3 regions of the Curtobacterium sp. MR_MD2014 genome follow, and region 1 is predicted to be linked to each of the others. Evidence: predicted binding sites of a transcription regulator. Region 1 holds the regulator's gene; each other region holds the start of a gene.
The links. The regulator HrcA, encoded in region 1, represses chaperone genes, less so after heat shock. The targets are predictions, from matches to a motif close to TTNGCACTCGNNNNNNNCGAGTGCNAA.
Positions count from the first base shown of each region.

Region 1 (2,265 bases):
CCCGCGCTCGGCACGGCTGCGCGGACCGTTGCCGCGTCCGCCGCCGCCACCCCCGCCGAAGAAGGCGTCGAAGATGTCGCTGAAGCCACCGGCGGCACCGCCGCCGAAGGGGCTCTCCTGCGGGCCGGCGTCGTAGCGTCGGCGCTGCTCCGGGTCGCTCAGCACGTCGTACGCGTGCGTCACGTCCTTGAAGCGCTCGGCCGCGTCCGGGCTCGGGTTGACGTCCGGGTGGAGCTCGCGCGCCAGCCGTCGGTAGGCCTTCTTGATGTCGGCATCGGAGGCGTCCGGCTGGACGCCGAGGACGTCGTAGTGGTCTGCCACGGTTCCCTCAGTCGGTTTCGGTTCGGTCGGTGGGTCGCGGCGGTCGCCGCGGTCCGGTCTGGAGGCGCGGAGCCGGTCCGCTGGACACCGCGCGTCGGGCGCAGGGTCCGGTCAATGTTCGCCCAGCAGCTTGGACAGGTACCGTGCGACCGCACGGACGGCGGCCATGTTCGTGCCGTAGTCCATGCGGGTGGGGCCGAGGACCCCGAGTCGGGCGACCGCTCCGCCGCCGGCGAGGTAGCCACCGGCGACGATGCTCGTCGCGTCGAGGCCGTACTCGGCGTTCTCGACGCCGATGCTCGCGGCGACGGCCACGTCGTCCACCTGCATCTCGCCGAACAGGCGGAGCAGGGTCACCTGCTCCTCGATCGCCTCGAGCACGGAGAACAGTCCGCCGGAGAAGTCGCGTTCGCTCTTCGCCAGGTTCGCCGCGCCGGCCATGACCAGGCGGTCCTGCCGGTTCGCCGCGACCTGCTCGATGAGCGTCGCGACGACGACGCCGCCGAGGGTCTGCGCGTCCGGACGGAGCTGCTGCGGCACCTCGCGCAGGGCACGCGGGACGTCCTGCAGCAGGAGCCCGACGCTCGCCCCGTTCACGACGGTGCGGAGCTCGGTGAGCGCCTCCTCGTCGAGGGGGACGTCCGTCTCGACCACGCGCTGCTCGACCCGGGCGGTGTCGGTGATGAGCACGACCATCAGGCGGGTGTCACCGAGCCGGACGAGCTCGACGTGCTGCACGCGTGCGCGCACCATCGACGGGTACTGCACCAGCGCGACCTGGTTGGTGAGCTGGCTGAGCAGGCGGACCGTGCGACCGAGGACCTCGTCGAGGTCGTTCGGCGTGCCGAGGAAGGTCTCTATGGCGTGGCGCTGCGCGCTCGACAGCGGCCGGGCTGCGGCCAGGTGGTCGACGAAGAGTCGGTACCCCTTGTCGGTCGGCACCCGCCCCGACGAGGTGTGCGGCGCCACGATCAGCTGTTCGTCCTCGAGCTGCGCCATGTCGTTGCGGATCGTCGCGGCGCTGACCCCGAAGGCGTGGCGCTCGACGATCGTCTTCGAGCCGACGGGCTCGCGCGAGGCGACGTAGTCCCGCACGATCGCCTTGAGGACCTCGAGGGAGCGTTCGCTGACCATCCGGACCCCTTCCGTTCGATGCTGGCACTCGGACGTGTCGACTGCTGATCCTACGCCCGACCGCCGACCGACCGGGACCGCCGGGGCCCACGCCGGTACGCTCACGGCATGAGCTACGGACAGCAACCGGGCGGCCCGCAGGACGGCCGCTACGGCCAGCAGCAGGGCGGACCCCAGAACCCGCAGGGACCGCAGTACCCGGCCGGCTTCACGCCGCCCCAGCCGATGTCGCCGGAGGACCAGCGACTCTGGGCGACGCTGACGCACGTCGGCGGCATCTTCTTCAGCCTGGTCGTGCCGATCATCGCCTACCTGGTGCTGCGCGACCGCGGGCAGTTCGTGAAGGAGCACACCCGTCAGGCACTGAACTTCCACATCACGATGGCGATCGCCGGGTTCGTGTGCAGCCTGTTGGCGTTCGTCGTCATCGGACTCGTGCTGCTGCCGATCCTGTACGTGATCGTGATCGTCTTCGCGATCATGGCCGCCCTCGCGGCGAACCGCGGTGACTTCTACCGCTACCCGCTCACCATCGAGTTCATCAAGCAGTAGCGCGCGAGCGACCGCCGGCGCGTCAGTCGAGCAGCTCGCGGACGACAGCGTCCGCGAGCAGCCGGCCCTGCAGGGTGAGCTCGATGCGTCCCCGCACCGCGGCCGTGCCGTCCACGAGGCCACGCGCGATGAGACCGGCGACCCGGCCACGTGCCTCCCGGCCGAGCTCCGCGGTGGTGAGCTCGCCGCGGACGCGCGCGGCGAGCAGCACCCGTTCGACGTACCGGGTGTCGGCGTCGAGCGTCTCGCGCCCCGCCG
Region 1 covers NZ_CP009755.1:1,432,636-1,434,900, reverse strand. Annotated here, with positions in the region: gene dnaJ (molecular chaperone DnaJ) at 1-321, opposite strand, end outside; gene hrcA (heat-inducible transcriptional repressor HrcA) at 433-1,455, opposite strand; gene NI26_RS06575 (DUF4870 domain-containing protein) at 1,564-2,007, shown strand; gene hemW (radical SAM family heme chaperone HemW) at 2,030-2,265, opposite strand, start outside.

Region 2 (2,265 bases), 1.6 Mb from region 1:
TGACCTTGGCCGGGTCGATGATGCCCGCGGCGACGAGGTCGACGTACTCGCCGGTCGCGGCGTTGAGGCCGTGACCCGACTCGAGCTCGCGGACCTTGGCGGCGACGACGCCCGGCTCGAGACCGGCGTTCAGCGCGATCTGCTTGAGCGGCGCGTCGATGGCGACGCGGACGATGTTCGCACCGGTCGCCTCGTCACCCTCGAGCGAGAGCGTGTCGAGCGCGACGGACGCCTGGATGAGCGCGACGCCACCACCGGCGACGATGCCCTCCTCGACGGCGGCCTTCGCGTTGCGGACGGCGTCCTCGATGCGGTGCTTGCGCTCCTTGAGCTCGACCTCGGTCGCGGCACCCGCCTTGATGACGGCCACGCCACCGGCGAGCTTCGCGAGGCGCTCCTGGAGCTTCTCGCGGTCGTAGTCGGAGTCGGTCGCCTCGATCTCGGAGCGGATCTGACGGACGCGGCCCGCGATCTGCTCGTCGTCGCCGGCACCCTCGATGATCGTGGTCTCGTCCTTGGTGATGATCACCTTGCGGGCCTTGCCCAGCAGGTCGAGGGTCGCGTTCTCGAGCTTGAGGCCGACCTCTTCCGAGATGACCTGGCCGCCGGTCAGGATCGCGATGTCCTGCAGCATGGCCTTGCGACGGTCGCCGAAGCCCGGGGCCTTGACGGCGACGGACTTGAAGATGCCACGGATCTTGTTCACGACGAGGGTCGCGAGGGCTTCGCCGTCGACGTCCTCGGCGATGATGAGGAGCTGCTTGCCCGCCTGGATCACCTTGTCGACGACCGGGAGCAGGTCCTTGATGTTGGAGATCTTCGAGTTGACGATGAGGATGTACGGGTCCTCGAAGACGGCCTCCTGGCGCTCCGGGTCCGTGACGAAGTACTGCGACAGGTAGCCCTTGTCGAAGCGCATGCCCTCGGTCAGCTCGAGCTCGGTGCCGAAGGTGTTCGACTCCTCGACGGTGACGACGCCCTCCTTGCCGACCTTGTCGATCGCCTCGGCGATGAGCTCGCCGATGGTGGGGTCGGCGGCCGAGATCGACGCGGTCGCGGCGATCTGGTCCTTGGTCTCGATGTCCTTCGCGTTGGCGAGGAGCTGGTCGGAGACGGCGGCGACGGCCTTCTCGATGCCGCGCTTGAGCGACACGGGGTCGGCACCGGCCGCGACGTTGCGGAGGCCCTCGCGGACGAGCGCCTGGGCGAGCACGGTCGCGGTGGTCGTACCGTCACCGGCGACGTCGTCGGTCTTCTTGGCGACCTCCTTGACGAGCTCCGCGCCGATCTTCTCGTACGGGTCGTCGAGCTCGATCTCCTTGGCGATGGAGACACCGTCGTTCGTGATCGTGGGGGCGCCCCACTTCTTCTCGAGGACGACGTTGCGGCCGCGCGGGCCGAGCGTCACCTTCACGGCGTCGGCCAGGGTGTTCAGGCCGCGCTCGAGGCCACGACGGGCCTCCTCGTCGAAAGCAATGATCTTAGCCATGTGAGTTTCTCGTCCCTCCCGGACGTCGTGCGTGGGGGTCGTGCTGGCACTCAGCGCAAGCGAGTGCCAACGCCGATTCTGGCACTCGCCGGGTGTGAGTGCAACACAGTCGGGAGGCGCGGCTCGACTTCCCAGGACACGTTGCGGCCGGGACCCGGCACGCTCAGGCCCGGGTGGTGGCTGCTCGGCGGGCGGAGCGCCGTGCACGACGAACGCGCCGCCCCCGAGGGGACGGCGCGTTCGTCGAGTGGTCCTGGGCTCAGGCGGGACGGACCGCCTCTGCCTGTGGGCCCTTCGACCCGGTGCCGACGTCGAACGTCACCGCCTGGCCCTCCTCGAGGACCTTGTACCCCGACATGTCGATCGCCGAGTAGTGCACGAACACGTCCTGGCCCCCTCCATCCACGGTGATGAAGCCGAAGCCCTTCTCGGCGTTGAACCACTTCACGGTTCCGTTGGCCATGATCTCTTGCTCCCTGGTGCTGCAGTTGCGGACGACGCCATCGCCGTCTGGCGATGACTCTCGTGCAACAACGGCGGCAAGGCAAGAGGTGTGACGTTCTTGCACGCCGATCGCGTCAGAAATCAACGTGCCCGAAACACCTCCGTCACACAGCGCGCGTCAGCCGCCGTAGTCGGCGCCGAGCACGACGCTGACGTCGGCGTTCGGGAACGCCGCCGACTGCTCCACCGTCGCGATGCCGAGCGCCTTCGCCACACCCTGTGCCACGGCCTGCTGCTCGGGCTGCTGGTAGTACACGACCGAGGTCGTCGTC
Region 2 covers NZ_CP009755.1:3,027,633-3,029,897, forward strand. Annotated here, with positions in the region: gene groL (chaperonin GroEL) at 1-1,489, opposite strand, end outside; gene NI26_RS14010 (cold-shock protein) at 1,749-1,952, opposite strand; gene NI26_RS14015 (LytR C-terminal domain-containing protein) at 2,112-2,265, opposite strand, start outside.
Region 2: a site for HrcA is predicted at 1,533-1,559, ahead of groL (chaperonin GroEL). Genes of this name have one in related genera too.

Region 3 (2,265 bases), 1.7 Mb from region 1:
CTCGTGAACGTCACCCCGCCGCCGAGACCCGTGACGCCGAGCACGACGAGCGCCCCCACGGCGATCGGGACCAGCCAGACGGTCTCGATCGTCAGGCCGCTCAGCGCGTCGACGGTGCCCCCGACCCGCTTCTTCACCAGGCCGTAGCACCCGAACGAGAAGGCCAGCGCGAGCGAGATCCACGGCACCTGCCCGTAGCCGACCGCGATGACGACGACCGCGACGACGCTGATGCCGACGGCAGCCCACTGCGCCGCACGCAGGCGCTCGCGGAGGACGACCACGCCGAGGGCGATCGTGACGAGCGGGTTGATGAAGTACCCGAGCGCCGCCTCGACCGTGTGGCCCGTCGTCGTCGCGGCGACGTACACGGTCCAGTTCACCAGGATGAGCACGGCCGCGAGTCCCATCACGAGCATCACCCGGCGCTGGGCGAGCAGGGAGCGGGTGCGGAGCCACGACCGGGTGACGGCGATCGCCACCGCGCAGAAGACCAGGCCGAAGACGATCCGCCAGGCGACGATCTCGAACGCGCCGGCGGGGGCCATCGCGGCGAAGAGCAGGGGCATCAGTCCCCAGAGTCCGTACGCGACGATCGCCTGCACGACGCCGACGGATGCCTCGCTGCGTGCCGGACGCGCCGGGGTCGCTTCACTCACGGGACCATCCTAGGAAGGGGCGCGGACGCTGCGGGCGGACAGCGCGCCTCCAAGCCGACCACCGGGACGGGCCGGGAGCGCCGCAGCGACACGCGCCCGGACGCACGAACGCCCCGCCGGCTGCGAGCCGGACGGGGCGTTCGTGACGAGAGCTGCTGGTCTCAGTGCTCGATGACCGCGAGGACGTCGCGCGCCGAGAGGACGAGCAGGTCCTCGCCGGAGTACTTGACCTCGGTGCCGCCGTACTTCGAGTAGATGACCTTGTCGCCGACGGCGACGTCGAGCGGCACGCGGTTGCCGTTGTCGTCGATGCGACCCGGACCCACGGCGACGACCTCGCCCTCCTGGGGCTTCTCCTTCGCGGTGTCCGGGATGACGAGACCGGAAGCGGTGGTCTGCTCCGCCTCGACCTGGCGGATGACGATGCGATCCTCGAGCGGCTTGATGGTGACGGCCACGGTGACCTCTTCTTTCTCGGTACTGACTCGGTACAGATGGGAACCGGTTGGCACTACGCACAGGAGAGTGCCAACCACAACTCTAGGGACAGTCTGGCACTCGGTCAATCCGAGTGCCAGCACGTGTCGGGCCTCCCCGGCGACCTGGGAGGATCGACGGGTGGAAGCCGCCGACCTCGCCCAGCTGCTGACCCCCGAGGGGATGGCCCTGCTCGACCGTACCCCCGGCGTCTCGGACGGGGGCGAGATCGTCCGGGTGGTCTCCCGGCTCCGTGGCGAGGGACACGACCCGGGGCTCGTGGCAGCCGTGCTGACCCAGGCGAAGCTCCGCCAGAAGGCCCGCGCGAAGTTCGGGGACTTCGCCGCGCGGATGCTCTTCACCGAGGCCGGCCTCGAACAGGCCACCCGACTGCAGGTCGCCGCGCAGCACGCCGGTCGCTTCGCCGCCGCCGGTCTGACCCGGGTCGCGGACCTCGGCTGCGGGATCGGTGGCGACGCCATGGCGATGGCCGCGCTCGACCTCGACGTCACCGCCGTCGACCGCGACGAGGTGACCGCGGCGGTCGCGACGCACAACCTCGCGCTCTGGCCGAACGCCCGGGTCGAGCTCGGCGACGCGGCCGCCTTCGACCTGTCCCGGGTCGACGGCGTCTGGATGGACCCCGCGCGACGCACGGCCGGGCACGCGAACACGAGGCGCCTGGCCGACCCGGACGACTGGTCGCCGTCGCTCGACACCGTGTTCGCCGCCGCGACGACGACCCCGACGGGCGTGAAGCTCGGCCCGGGCATCGACCGCGACCTGATCCCGGACACGCTCGAGGCGCAGTGGGTGTCCGTCGACCGCGAGGTCGTCGAGCTCGTTCTGTGGTCCGGGCCCCTCGCCCGTGACGGTGTCCGGCGCGCGGCCACCGTCATCGGCGGTCACGGCATCGCCGAGCTCACCGGCCCGGCGGACGCCGAGGACGTCGAGGTCGGTCCCGTCGGCGCCTACCTGTACGAGCCGGACGGCGCCGTCATCCGTGGGCGGTTGATCGGTGACCTGGCGCGGTCCATCGGAGGCCGGATGCTCTCCGAGGGCATCGCGTACGTCACGTCGGACCGTGCCGTGACGACGCCGTTCGCGCAGGGGTTCCGGGTGCTGGACA
Region 3 covers NZ_CP009755.1:3,182,421-3,184,685, forward strand. Annotated here, with positions in the region: gene rarD (EamA family transporter RarD) at 1-659, opposite strand, end outside; gene groES (co-chaperone GroES) at 821-1,117, opposite strand; gene NI26_RS14715 (class I SAM-dependent methyltransferase) at 1,278-2,265, shown strand, end outside.
Region 3: a site for HrcA is predicted at 1,211-1,237, ahead of groES (co-chaperone GroES). Genes of this name have one in related genera too.